Regions from separate parts of the Variovorax sp. P1_G12 genome, predicted to be linked through region 4. Evidence: predicted binding sites of a transcription regulator. Region 4 holds the regulator's gene; each other region holds the start of a gene.
The links. Region 4 encodes FNR, which switches genes on or off when oxygen is low (the NO sensors DNR and NnrR bind a similar motif). Its sites were predicted from a motif close to TTGATNNNNATCAA; they were not measured.
Positions count from the first base shown of each region.

Region 1 (3,393 bases), on a different contig from region 4:
GCCGGCGGGGGCGTCGCGGCGCCGGTGGCCGACGGCTGGCTCACGGCCTTCGAGGAACCGGCGCTGACAGCGCTCGTCAACGAGGCCCTGGCCTACAACGCGGATCTGAGGGTGGCCGCGGCACGGGTCGAGCAGGCCGCCGGCTACGTGAAGGTGGCGTCGGCCGCCTTGCTGCCTTCGGTCGGGGTGATCGGCCTGGGCGGTGGCAAATCGGGCGGTGGCGGGGGCCTGGACGGGATCTTCCTGAACGCATCGCTGGAGCTCGACGTCTGGGGCCGCCTGCGCTACGGACGGGCCGCCAGCCGAGAGCAGTCCGCGGCCGCCGAGGCCGACTACGCCTATGCGCGCCAGTCGCTGGCGGCGATGGTGGCCAAGGCATGGTTCCTGGCGGTCGAGGCCCGGATGCAGCGCGTGATCGCGCAGGATTCCCTGAGCTCGTCGGAGACCCTGCTTCGGATGGCCGACGATCGATTGCGGGTCGGCAACGGCAGCGCGCAGGCGGTGGCGCAGGCACGCGCGAATGTCGGCCCCTATCGCGACACCCTGAAACAGGTCGAGCTCGCGGGCGAGCAGGCGCGTCGTTCGCTCGAGATCCTGCTCGGACGCTACCCGGCGGCCGAGATCGCGGTCGCCGACCGCCTGTCGCCGATGCCCGCGCCGCTGCCCGTGGGCATGCCGTCGGAGCTGCTGGAGCGCCGGCCCGACCTGGTGGCGGCGGAGCGGCGCGTCGCCGCGGCCTTCGACCGGGTCGGCGAGGCCAAGGCGGCGCAGCTCCCCAGGATCAGCCTGACGGCGGGGGGCAGCAACGTGTCCAGCGAGCTGATCGTCCTGAAGGACGCCAGCAGCCCGATCTGGAGCCTCGGCGCCAACCTGATTGCGCCGCTCTACCAGGGCGGCGCGTTGCGCGCGCAGGTCGAGATCCGCTCGGCCGAGCAGAAGCAGGCGGTGGCCGAGTACGCGCGCGCCGGCCAGAAGGCCTTCGCCGAAGTCGAGACCGCCCTGGGCGCGGAGTCGGTCTTGCGCGAACGCGACGCCATCCTCGCGGCGACCGTTCGCGACAGTGCCGAGGCGCTGGAACTGGCCCGGATCCAGTATCGCGTCGGCACCGTCGACCTGCGTGCGGTCGAGCAGAGTCAGCTCACGCTCTATGCGGTGCGGACCTCGCGATTGCGTGTGCAGTCCGAGCAGCTGGCACAACGCGCCAACCTCGTTCTGGCCTTGGGCGGCGGATTCGACCTGCCGGCCCTGGCAGTGGCTGCTCCGCCATGCTGTACCGAATGATGAGCCGGAGCGTTCGTTCAACGACTCCTCATGGAGGTGAATGATGACCAAGAGACTGAGTTGGCAGATGACGATGGTCCCGGTGCTCCTCGCCGCGGCGCTGGCATGCGGCCATGTCCGCGCGCAGGAAGTGCCCCTGATCACGGGTGAGCACTGGACCCGATCCAGCGAGCAATTGAAGAAGGTCTACCTGATCGGCGTCGCCAACGTGATCCAGATAGAGACCGCCTACCAAGCCGGCAATGCGCCGCCTGACAGCCAGACCGTGATTCCCAGGGCAGCCAAGGGGCTCAGGGGACAGACGCTCGACACCGTGCGCATCGGGCTCGACCGCTGGTATGCCGCGCATCCGGACCGGTTGCAACGCCCGGTCATCGAAACCCTCTGGTTCGAGATGGTCGTGCCCGGCCTCAAGAACTAGGCCTCGAGGAGAAAGCCATGAAGCACATCGGACTCATCGTGTCGATCGGAGCCGCCGTGATCGCGATCGGCTGCACGAACATGACACCGCAGCAGCAGGGAACGGCCAGTGGCGCGGCCATCGGTGCCGCGGCCGGCGCCGGCATCGCGGCCATCGCCGGCGGCAGTGGCTGGACCGGTGCGGCCGTCGGCGCCGTTGCCGGCGGGGTCGCCGGCAACATCAAGGCCAACAAGCAACAGCAGTGAAGCGTGCGCGGGCCGGCCGGGGTTGAGCCAGATCAAGGTGCTCGGCGCGCCCGCTTCCCACAATGGCTTCACGGGACGTGAGAAGGCCCCGCGACAGTTCGCAGCAAACGTCGTCACTGACGGCACCACCGAGGAGATATCGATGAGCACAAACCGCAGACACTTTTCGTTCGCCGTCGGCACACTGACCCTCGCCGCGGTGTTCATTGGCTTGCCGGCCCACGCCGCCGACGACGCCGACGCCAAGGCGCTTGTTCAGAAGGCCCAGGCCACGGTCAACGCCTTCGCGAAGAACCCCGACTTCTCCGCCGGGTTCGGTACTGCCCTCGGCCAGGCCAAGGGCGTCCTGATCTTCCCGCAGATTCTCAAGGCGGGCTTCGTGCTCGGTGGCTCGGGAGGCTCCGGCGTCCTGATGGTGCGCGATGAAAAGACCGGAAGCTGGAGCGGCCCGGCCTTCTACACGATGGGCTCCGCCAGCTTCGGATTCCAGGCCGGCGCGTCATCGGCAGAAGTGGTGATGCTGGTGCACACACAGAAGGCGCTCGACTCGGTGTTCGCGAGCAAGGTGAAGCTCGGCGCCGATGCCTCGGTCGCCGCCTGGAAGAAGGGCATGGACGCCAGCGCCGCACTCGGCAGCGACTTCGTCGCCTTCTCGATGGTCAAGGGCGCGTTCGCCGGCCTGGCGGTGGATGGATCGGTGATCGACGTCCGCGATTCCCTCAATGCGGCCTACTACGGCAAGCCGGTCACGCCGCAGCAGATCCTGGTCATGAAGGAAGTCAAGAGCCCGGGTTCTGCAGGCCTGCAGGCGGCGTTGAAGCACGCCGCGAAGTAGTTCGTCGAAGGCCCACTCATGAACGCGAAGCACGAGAAGTATCAGCGCCTGATCGACTTCTGCAAGGGGATGCCCCCGATGCCCACGGCCGTGGTGCATCCTTGCGACCAGAGTTCGCTGGAAGGATTGCGAGAGGCCGCCAGGCTGGGACTGATCGCTCCGATTCTGGTCGGGCCGCGTGCGCGCATCGAGGCCGTGGCCGCGTCCTTCGCAGTGGACATCTCCGGCTACCCCATCGTCGACGCGCCCTACAGCAACGCCGCGGCGGATGCGGCCGTCCTGCTGGTGCGCGAGGGCAAGGCCGACGCGCTGATGAAGGGCAGCCTGCACACGGATGAACTGATGGGGGCCGTGGTGAAGCGCGACGGCGGCCTGCGCACCGCGCGGCGCATCAGCCACTGCTTCGTGATGGACGTGCCCAGCTACGAACACGCCCTGATCATCACCGATGCCGCCGTCAGCATCGCGCCGACGCTCGACGACAAGATCGACATCGTGCAGAACGCGATCGACCTGGCGCACGCCTTGCAAGTGCAGGACGTGCGGGTCGCCATTCTCTCGGCGATGGAGACCATCAATTCGAAGGTCCCTTCCACCATCGAGGCAGCCGC
Region 1 covers NZ_JBFUBW010000014.1:80,038-83,430, reverse strand. Annotated here, with positions in the region: gene AC1D2O_RS17740 (TolC family protein) at 1-1,281, shown strand, start outside; gene AC1D2O_RS17735 (hypothetical protein) at 1,325-1,702, shown strand; gene AC1D2O_RS17730 (YMGG-like glycine zipper-containing protein) at 1,720-1,947, shown strand; gene AC1D2O_RS17725 (lipid-binding SYLF domain-containing protein) at 2,090-2,782, shown strand; gene AC1D2O_RS17720 (phosphate acetyltransferase) at 2,801-3,393, shown strand, end outside.
Region 1: a site for FNR is predicted at 1,970-1,983, ahead of AC1D2O_RS17725 (lipid-binding SYLF domain-containing protein). Genes of this name have one in related genera too.

Region 2 (3,393 bases), on a different contig from region 4:
CGGGCGGGCACGCTGGTGGTCGACATGTTCGACGCCAAGAGCCGGCGGGCGATCTGGCGCGGCAACGCGGCCGGCATCCTGCCCGACGATCCGTCGCGCCTGAACGCCTCGGTGCAAGGCGCGCTCGACCGGATGTTCGCCGACTTCCCGCCGGGCCCGCCGTCCGGCCGCTGAGGAAGCCCTCGCGCGAATTTCGGCGCCATCGTCCTAAGCAGGGGTGGCGATGGTTGCAGCGGCCAGTGCCGGCTCCACCACCCGCTCGAGCTGCTCGCGCAGCCAGCGGTGGATCGGATCGGCCTGGTGGCGCAGGTGCCAGACCATGTACATCGGCATCGACGGACAAGCCAGGGGCACCGGCGCCATGTCGAGGTCGCGCAGCAGATGGGCGCGCAGCAGGCTGGGCAGCGTGGCGATCGAATCGCCGCCCAGCAGGAATGGACCGATGCCCGCGAAGCTCGGCAGCTGGGCAACGAAGCGCCGCTGCACGCCGCGTTCGGCCAGCTCGTCATCGATGTCGAGCCGGCGCCGAGGCTCGTACAGCACCGTCACATGTTCGGCGGCCAGATACTCGTCCCGGGTGTGCGGCGGCTCTCGCTGGCTGGCATCGTAGAAGACCCGGTACTGGTCCTCGAACAGGCGCTTCTGCAGCACGTCGCTGGCGCACGGCGGGCGCGGCGTGATCACGAGCTGGCAATGTTCGTCGCGCAGCATCTCGGCCGACGGTGCGCCGGATGAAATCACGCGCAGCGCGAAGCCCGGCGCCTGTCGTCGAACATGCCGCAGCAGCGCGGGCAGCAGCAGGTCGCGCTGCAGGTCGTTGGCGGCGATCGTCACCGTGGCGACGAGCGTGGCCGGATCGAAGCCGGCGGCGTTGCTGAAGCTGCGCAGCTCGTCGAGCATGACGCGTGCGCGCGATGCCAGCGCATGCGCATGCGCGGTGGCCACGATGCCGCGCCCGGACTTCACGAACAGGGGATCGCCGACGATGGCGCGCAGCTTGTCGAGGAGATGGCTGACGGCCGACTGGGTGACGCCAAGGCGCTGCGCCGCACGTGTGACCGAGCCTTCTTCGAGCACCGCCAGCAGCAGTTGCAGCAAGTGGCCGTCGAGGTCCAAATGATCGAATCGGCTCATGGCTGGAATGAGTGTCTGTGCGTTGATCGGCGTAGGCCCCGAGTGGATACTGAACCCATGGCGCCGGCAACTGCATGTCGCTCGAAACTTGATTCGGATCAAGGCGCCGGGAACAACGACGAAGGAGACTCTCTTGCCAACACCCAATCCGAGGCAGCCGGTACCTGGAACCACCATCTTCGACGGCGAACAGGCCCGCAAGGGCTATGCGCTCAACAAGATGTGCTACTCGTTCAACCAGGCCGCGAGCCGGGCGGCCTTCGTGGCGGACGAAGATGCCTACTGCGCGGCTTTCGGGCTGAATCCCCAGCAGCGTGAAGCAATCCGAAATCGCAACGTGCTGCAACTGATCGAGGCCGGCGGCAACGCGTACTACCTCGCCAAGTTCGCCGGCATCTTCGGTCTCGACATGCAGGATATCGGGGCCCAGCAGACCGGCATGACCAAGGACGAATTCAAGGCCAGGCTGCTGGCCGCAAGGGGTTGAGCCATGGCAAGAATCGTTGGTGGCATCGCCACCTCCCACGTGCCGGCGATCGGCCGGGCGATCGAGAAGGGCCTGCAGAACGATCCGTACTGGAAGCCGTTCTTCGACGGCTTCCCGCCGGTGCGCGACTGGCTCGCGAAAGTCCGGCCCGACGTCGTCGTGCTGGTCTCGAACGACCACGGGCTGAACTTCTTCCTCGACAAGATGCCGACCTTCGCGATCGGCGCTGCGCCGGAATACCACAACGGCGACGAAGGCTGGGGCATTCCAAGCCTGCCGCCGCTGCAGGGCGATCCGGTGCTGTCCTGGCGCTTGATCGAGTCGCTGGTCGCCGAGGACTTCGACCTCACCACCTGCCAGGAGATGATGCTCGACCACGCCGCCATGCTGCCGATGGCGCTGTGCTGGCCGGACATGAAATGGCCGGTGCGCGTGCTGCCGGTGTGCGTCAACACGGTGCAGGCGCCGTTGCCGTCGGCAGCCCGCTGCTATCGGCTGGGCCAGGCGATCGCGCGCGCGGTGGCGGCATGGCCGGGCGACGAGCGCGTGGTCGTGATGGGCACGGGCGGGTTGTCGCACCAGCTCGATGGCGAGCGTGCCGGCTTCATCAACAAGGACTTCGACCTGCAGTTCATGGAGAGCATGCGCTCCGACCCGGCTTGGGCCACCCGGTTCTCGACCGTCGAGCTGGTGCGACTCGCGGGCACCCAGGGCGTGGAGATCCTCAACTGGCTGGTCGCGCGTGGCGCCCTGCCCGAGAAGGTGCGCGCGGTGCACGCCAACTACCACATCCCGATCTCGAACACGGCGGCAGGACTCATGGTGCTCGAGCCGCTGGGGTAGCTTGCTGCGCGCGGTCGTGCCCGCCGCGCCCCCGGCGACGCCGTCAAGCCAGCCGGACGACCTCCGGGTCGTGCGCGTCGGCGTGCAGGCGCTCGACCGCCGCGGCGCGCCGCGCGAGCACCGCACGCTGGTTGATATAGCCCTTGTCGGTGATCTCTCCGGCGTCGATGTCGGGCGGTGCGTTGAGCACCAGCGCACGCACCGGGCATTGGGACGAGCCGGCGCCGGCGTCGCGCAGCTCGCGCATCACGCGCAGCAGCGCGGCCTTCCACTCGGCCGGCGGCAACGCCGCGGCCTGCGGGCTCGCAAAGACCAGCATGCCGATCTCGTTGCGGTCGTGCCCGGTGACGACGATGTCCTGCGCCAGCGGCGCGAGCCGCGAGACCAGGTCCACGCGCAGCGTGCCGACCGAGACCCAGGTGCCGCTCGCGAGCTTGAAGTCCTCGGCCACGCGGCCGTGGAACATCACGCCGCGCTCCGGCCGCTGAGCATCGACGAGAAAGCCGGCATCGCCGATGCGGTAGTAGCCCTCGTCGTCGAAGGCCTCGGAGGTTTCGCGCGGCGCATGGCGGTAGCCCGGGAACACCGTGACGCCCTTGACGCGCATCTCGAGCTTGTCGCCGTTGGGCACGAACTTCAGCTCCAGCCCCGGCAGCGGCGCGCCGATGCAGCCCGCGCCGTCGAGCCGCCAGTGCGCCGAGGTGATGGCGGGGGAGGTTTCGGTCGCGCCCCAGGAGGTGGTGAGCCACAACGGCTGCGCCGGCCGCGCGCGCCGGGCCACCGCGTCGAGCCGCTGCCAGGTCGAGGGCGCGAGCGCCGCGGCCGCATAGAAGGCGAGCCGCAGCCGGGACATCAACTCGGCCGCGAGCGCATCGTCCGCTTCGAGAAACGGCAGCAGCATGTCGTAGCCGCGCGGCACGTTGAACAGC
Region 2 covers NZ_JBFUBW010000020.1:3,108-6,500, forward strand. Annotated here, with positions in the region: gene AC1D2O_RS22010 (DUF4136 domain-containing protein) at 1-174, shown strand, start outside; gene AC1D2O_RS22015 (LysR family transcriptional regulator) at 208-1,134, opposite strand; gene AC1D2O_RS22020 (protocatechuate 4,5-dioxygenase subunit alpha) at 1,268-1,621, shown strand; gene AC1D2O_RS22025 (class III extradiol dioxygenase family protein) at 1,625-2,464, shown strand; gene AC1D2O_RS22030 (feruloyl-CoA synthase) at 2,508-3,393, opposite strand, start outside.
Region 2: a site for FNR is predicted at 1,223-1,236, ahead of AC1D2O_RS22020 (protocatechuate 4,5-dioxygenase subunit alpha). Genes of this name have one in related genera too.

Region 3 (3,393 bases), on a different contig from region 4:
GCGACGATGGCGATCGCGCCTGCGGGGTTGTGTCCCGTATGGTGTGGCGCGGATCCGCCAAGCATGCCGCGGAGGTAGGCCGCGACCGCGCGCGGCCCGCGCACGAAGTTCGAAAAGCGCGCATAGCGAGTGCCGACGACGCCCCACAGGAGGCGAAAGACGACAAGCCCAGCCATCGTGTACCCGAGCGTCACGTGCACCAGGCGCCACGATTCGTGCTCCGCGGTGAGGTACGCGCCGGCAAAGCACAGCACGATGAGCCAGTGGAAGACGCGCACTGGCACATCCCAGACGAGGATCTTGCGGGACCCCGGGCCGGCCGTGTCGCGTTCAGCGGGGGATGCGGACGTTGCGTTCATTGAAATCTCCTTGATCGGCTTGGGTGTGGCAGGCCGCGCAATTGGCGGCGTTCCTGACGTTGGGCAGATTCCAGGTGGCGGGCGACACCTCTCGGTGTTTCCGGACGAACCAAGCCGAGCGCGTGATGCGGTCTTCCGGCGGTGGCTCGCTCCGGCGCCCGCTGGTGGCTGCATTCGCGGTCAGCCAGTTCGCCAGCGCGGTCACCGTGCCAGGGTCCAGCGAGGCGTCGGTGCCGTAGTGGCGGGGAAGGGTCGCCATCACGCGCTGCCAGGAGTCCACCGGCAGCAGGCCCGGCGGGTAGGCGATGTGGCAGGCCGCACATTCCGCGCGGTACTTCGGCAGCAGGGGCGTGCGTGCCGCGGGGTCGCCCCCATCGGCCCAAGCCTGCGTGCCGACGAGCGCGGCCAGTGCGCAGGCCCACGCGCCTGCCTGTCGGGGGGAGAGTCGGTCTGCCATGGTGCGGATTCCTGATTGAAGTGTCGACATCGCCACTGCCTCAGGGCTTGAGATGGATCAACCAACTCAACACATCGGCTTTCTCCGCAGCGGTGCATTCGCGACCCACGACGTCATTGCAGTTGCGGCGGAACCACTTGTCTGCCTTGGCGGCATCGGTGAACCGCTCGGGGTTGAAGGCCGGGGCGAGCGCGGCGATCGGCTTGCCGGTGGCGGCGTGCCGGCCCGGCACCGTCGGCACCGCGCCGTGGCACGAAGCGCAGCTCCACTCGCGGCCGTGGCGGCTGTTGAACAGCACCTGCCCTCGTTCGGGGTTCGGGGCGGCTCCAGCTTCGCCGATGTAGCCGGCGAGCAGCGCGTCGGGGGTGGCAGCGCCGGCCGCGGGCGCGGCGACGATGGCGGCCATCCAGGCCGCGGCGGCGGACCGACGATAGGCGGGCCGGTGCAATTTCAACAAGCTCATTTCAACTCCTTGGATGGAGCGATCGTGTCGCCGCAGGATTAGCGTTTCCTTAACGCGGCGCCTGCAATCCGGCCGTTTTCGACGCGGATGCGCGCTCGGTCGTCGCCGCTTGACCCAGGTCAAGGGTCGCCGTCGCCTGGCGCTGGAACATCGGCCATGCTCGCTTCACCGTCGTCGCCGCCTCCACCCGTCTTTCGTGCCCGGGGCCTGGGCAAGATCTACCGCGCCGGCGATGTGGAAGTCGTCTATCCGCCGGCGGCCGGGTGAAGACATGCAGCGTGCCCCTGGTGCAGCAGGGCTGAACCGCTGCCCTACACTTTGCAGACCAACAACAACTGGAGGTTCGTGCCATGAAGATCCTTGTTGCGACCGATGGGTCCAAGAATGCCTTGCGCGCGGTCAAGTACGCGGCCAGGCTCGCGCACCTGCTGCGCACTGCGGCGAACAAGATCACGCTGATCAGCGTCCACGACGACACCGGCCTGCGCCATGCCAAGGCCCTGGTCGGCAATTCGGAGGTCGCGGACTATCTGCGCGAACTCAGCGAGAAGGAGCTCAAGCCGGCCCGCAAGCTGCTGCAGGCCGACGGCATCGGCTACGACATGGAGATCCGCACGGGCCACGTGGCGCAGGAAATCGTCGATTGCGCCAACAAAGGCAAGTTCGACATGATCGTGCTGGGCTCGAAGGGCCGCAGTGCAGTGGCCGATCTGTTGATGGGCTCCGTGGCGCAACGCGTGCTCGCGACCGCGAAGCAGCCCGTCGTGCTGGTCAAGTGACCGGCGGACGCGGGACGCCATGAATTTCGACGAATTCCCCGACGATCCCGAGGACACCGTACACAGCGTCGAGCAACGTGCGAAAGCAGCCTCGCGCAGCACCTGGGTCAGCGTCTTCGTCAACCTGCTGCTCACCATCACCCAGATCACGGTCGGCTTCTTTTCCAAGTCGCAGGGACTCGTGGCCGACGGCATTCATTCGCTCTCGGACCTTGTCGCCGATTTCGTGGTCCTCTTCGCGAGCCATCACAGCAAGAAGGAAGCCGACGAGGACCACCCGTACGGCCACCAGCGCTTCGAGACTGCGGCTTCCCTGGCCCTCGGCTTGCTGCTGCTCGCCGTGGGCGCGGGCATGCTGTGGTCCGCGTTTCGCAAGCTCGAGTCGCCCGGGACCGTGCAGCAAGTGCACATCGTCGCGCTCTGGGTTGCCGGCGGTGCGCTCGTCGCGAAGGAACTGCTCTTTCGCTACATGCTGGCCGTCGCCAAGCGCGTGAAGTCGGGCATGCTGGTCGCCAACGCCTGGCACGCGCGTTCCGATGCGGCTTCGTCGCTCGTGGTCGGCATCGGCATCATCGGCAACCTGGCCGGCTATCCGATCCTGGATCCGATCGCGGCGCTCATCGTCGGCTTCATGGTGGCCAAGATGGGATGGAGCTTCGGCTGGGATGCGCTGCACGACCTGATGGACCGTTCGATCGACGAACAGGAAGTCGAGGCGATCCGTCGCACGCTCGCCGAAACCGAAGGCGTGCGCAACGTGCATGACGTGCGCACTCGCAAGATGGGCGACATGATCGTCGCCGACGCGCACCTCGAAGTGGACGCCACCGTCAGCGTCGAGCAGGGCCACGACATCGCGGTCGCGGCCCGCCAGCGCGTGCTGCAACGGCATCGCGTCCTCAATCTCATGACGCATGTCGATCCGTGGCGCAGGCCGGACCTCGACCATGCGGCACCGGCGCTGCAAACCGACCCATGAGCAAGGCCCCGTCCGGGTCGGCGTTTGCGTCCATGGCTGGCGGCCTGAGCGAGGACGAGGCAGGGCGGCGGCTGCAACGGGACGGTCCGAACGAACTGCCGGTCTCGCGCCCGCGCGGCGTATGGAGGCTGGCGCGCGAGGTGGCGTCCGAGCCGATGTTCCTCCTGCTCGTGGCATGCGGCGCCATCTACATGGTGCTCGGCGATTCCCAGGAGGCACTGATGCTGCTTGGCTTCGTCTTCGTGGTCATGGGCATCAGCTTCTTCCAGCAGCGGCGCAGCGAGCGGGCACTCGATGCCTTGCGCGACCTGTCCAGTCCCCAGGCCCTGGTTCTTCGCGACTCGAGGGCGCGCCGA
Region 3 covers NZ_JBFUBW010000001.1:113,565-116,957, reverse strand. Annotated here, with positions in the region: gene AC1D2O_RS00580 (cytochrome b/b6 domain-containing protein) at 1-359, opposite strand, end outside; gene AC1D2O_RS00575 (diheme cytochrome c) at 331-816, opposite strand; gene AC1D2O_RS00570 (DUF1924 domain-containing protein) at 857-1,279, opposite strand; gene AC1D2O_RS00565 (universal stress protein) at 1,630-2,058, shown strand; gene AC1D2O_RS00560 (cation diffusion facilitator family transporter) at 2,078-3,037, shown strand; gene AC1D2O_RS00555 (cation-translocating P-type ATPase) at 3,034-3,393, shown strand, end outside.
Region 3: a site for FNR is predicted at 1,389-1,402, ahead of AC1D2O_RS00565 (universal stress protein). Genes of this name have one in related genera too.

Region 4 (3,393 bases):
CCAGGGTCACCAGGCCCTGCGCCGCGAGCGGTTCGAGCGCGGCCAGTTCGGCCGCGAAGAGGTGCTCGAAGTCGATCAGGTGGGCCGCGCCGACAGCCTCGAAGTCCACCCGTCCCTGGCACATGATCGCCATGATCACGGCGCGCCGCAGCACGTCGTCGCGCGTCAGCGCCAGGCCGCGCACCACCGGCAGGCGGCCCTGGTCGAGGAGGTCGTAGTATTCCTCGAGCGTCTTCGCGTTCTGGCTGTAGGTGGCGCCGATGCGGCCGATCGCCGACACGCCCAGGGCCACCAGGTCGCAGTCCGGCTGCGTGCTGTAGCCCTGGAAGTTGCGATGCAGCCGGCCCTGCCGCCGGGCGACCGCCAGCGCATCGCCAGGCAGCGCGAAATGGTCCATCCCGATGTAGACATAGCCCGCGGCGGTGAGCGCGGCGATCGAGCGCGACAGCATCTCGACCTTGGCGCCGGCATCGGGCAGGGCTTCGGTCGCGATGCGGCGCTGGGCCTTGAAGCGCTCGGGCAGGTGGGCGTAGGCATAGAGCGCGATCCGGTCCGGCCGGAGCGCGCAGACCTGCTCCAGCGTGCGGTCGAAGGACGCGGGGCTCTGGCGCGGCAGTCCGTAGATCAGGTCGACGTTGACCGAATCGAAGCCCAGCCCGCGGGCCACCGCCATCAGGTCGAACACCTGCCGGGCGGGCTGGATCCGGTGCACCGCCTTCTGCACTTCCGGGTCGAAGTCCTGGACGCCGAAGCTCAGCCGGTTGAAGCCCAGTTCGGCCAGCGTCACGAGGCGCTCGCGGTCGACGGTGCGCGGGTCGATCTCGATCGAATGCTCCCCGTCCGGCGACAGCGTGAAGGCGCCGCGAAGCATGGCCATGAGTTCCCGCAGGCCGGCATCGTCGAGGAAGGTCGGCGTGCCGCCGCCCAGGTGCAGCTGGCGGACGACCGCGCCGCGGCCGAGCTTCTCCACCTGCAGCGAAATCTCGCGGGACAGGTAGTCCAGGTACTCGCGCCCCTTGCTCTTGTGCCGGGTCACGATCTTGTTGCAGGCGCAGTAGTAGCAGAGCGATTCGCAGAACGGGATGTGCACGTACAGCGACAGCGCCCGCGCGCTCGCGCCGGCCCCGCCGCGCTGCTCGAGGGCCTGCGCGTAGTCGTCCGCCGTGAAGGCGTCGACGAAGCGATCGGCCGTGGGATAGGACGTGTAGCGCGGGCCGGCGCAGTCGAAACGGCGCAGTACGGTGGACGGCGGCGCCAGGGCCGGCGTGAGGACGGGAGCGGAGGGGGGGTGCATCGCGGGCGGCGGCAAGGGCTGTGGTGTGTCACTATGCCGCCGTCACGATCTGCAATCATTGACCTGCATCAAGCATCCACCCCACTCCCCGTCGGACAATCCCTCCATGACCTCGACTGCATCAATGAAACCCGAAAATATCAAGGTCGCCTGTTCCAACTGCAATCTGCGCGAGCTCTGCATGCCGGTGGGCCTGAATCCGGGCGAGCTGCAGCGCATCGACGACATCGTCGCGACGCGGCGCAAGATCAAGCGGCGCGAGACGCTGTTTCGCAACGGCGAGGCCTTCACCTCGCTCTATGCGATCCGCACCGGGGTGTTCAAGACCCGCGTCACCAGCGAGGACGGCCGCGACCAGGTCACGGGCTTCCAGATGGCGGGAGAGATCATCGGGCTCGACGGCATCGTCAACGACCAGCACACCTGCGACGCCGTGGCGCTGGAGGACTCCGAGGTCTGCGTGATGCCTTTCGAACGCATCGAGGAGCTGTCGCGCGAGATCACCGCGCTGCAGCGCCACGTGCACCAGATCATGAGCCGCGAGATCGTGCGCGAACACGGCGTGATGCTGCTGCTGGGCAGCATGCGGGCCGAAGAGCGGCTCGCCGCCTTCCTGCTGAACCTGGTCCAGCGCCTGCACGCGCGCGGCTTCTCGCGTTCCGAGCTGGTGCTTCGCATGACCCGCGAGGAAATCGGCAGCTACCTCGGGCTCAAGCTCGAGACCGTGAGCCGGACCCTGTCGAAGTTCGCGGCCGACGGCATGGTCGAGGTCGAGCAACGCAACGTGCGCATCGTCGATCCCGAGGCGCTGCGCCGCATCGTCAATCCGCCGGGCTGTTGATCTCGCGCGCCGGCAGGGTCAGCAGCAGGGTCAGTGCGCCCGCCCCCATGGCCAGCAGCCAGAAGACGAAAAAACCGACCGTGTAGACGGCCTGGCGCGAAGCACCGAGCGCCTCGCCGCGCCAGTTCAGGTCGCCCGGGTCGACCAGGGCGAACACCAGCACCTCGAGCGCGCAGGCCAGGAGGAAGGCCGGCCAGAGAATCCACATCCAGCGGCGCGTCTGCATGCACTCACTCCTTCGGCAGCGGCACGGCGCTGCCCGGTGTCGCCGCGTGGTTGCGCCCGGCCACGGCCGGCATCAGCTTCTTGTCGGCCAGGGTGCGGTTGATCTCCACGCCCTTGCGGTAGTAGTCCTGGTCCACCACCGGGTCGGGCGTGGAGATCGCCAGCCACAGGGTGAAGAAGCTCGCGACCACCACCACGCCCGGCCCGCCGATCACCATCCACACCAGGGGGAAGCGGTACCACGGAGGGCAGGGTTTCATCGCGTCGTTGTCGTGCGTCATCTTGGTCCTTGGGTTGATCAGCGCGGTACCAGGAACACCGCGGGCTCCGAGACACTGGCGTTGCCGCTTTCGGCGCGGACGTCGAAATGCACCTTGTGCGAACCCGCCGCTGCCGCCCCATAGGGTAGCTGCAACCGGACCGCGACCCAGCGCGACTCCGCCGGCGCGACCTCGACCACGGGCTCCGAGGACACCTTCAGCCCCTCGAGGCCGCCCGCGGCGATCCGGTAGCGCTGCACCTGTTCGGTGGCATTCATGATCTGCAGGCGGTAGACGTTCTCGAGCTGGCCGCCTTCGACGATGCGGGCCAGCGACGCGCGGTCGCGCACCACGTCGACCTTCAGCGGCGTGCGCGTCACCAGGCTGGCGAGCAGGCCGATGCACAGCGCCGCCAGCACCCCGGTGTAGATCAGCACCCGCGGCCGCAGCACGCGCCGCAGCACCTGCCGCGGCGTCCAGCGGCCAGCCATGCCGTTCTGCGTGGCGTAGCGGATCAGGCCGCGCGGCGTGTCCATCTTGTCCATCACGATGTTGCAGGCATCCACGCAGAGGCCGCAACCGATGCACTCGTACTGGAGGCCTTCGCGGATGTCGATGCCGGTCGGACAGACCTGCACGCACAGATGGCAGTCGATGCAGTGGCCCAGCGGCGCCGCGGTCGATGCGCGCCCTTTCGCCGGCACGCCGCGAGGCTCGCCGCGCGCGGCGTCATAGCTCACGATCAGCGTGTCGCGATCGAACATCGCGCTCTG
Region 4 covers NZ_JBFUBW010000015.1:124,304-127,696, reverse strand. Annotated here, with positions in the region: gene hemN (oxygen-independent coproporphyrinogen III oxidase) at 1-1,294, opposite strand, end outside; gene fnr (fumarate/nitrate reduction transcriptional regulator Fnr) at 1,419-2,135, shown strand; gene AC1D2O_RS18815 (hypothetical protein) at 2,116-2,361, opposite strand; gene AC1D2O_RS18810 (FixH family protein) at 2,366-2,641, opposite strand; gene ccoG (cytochrome c oxidase accessory protein CcoG) at 2,659-3,393, opposite strand, start outside.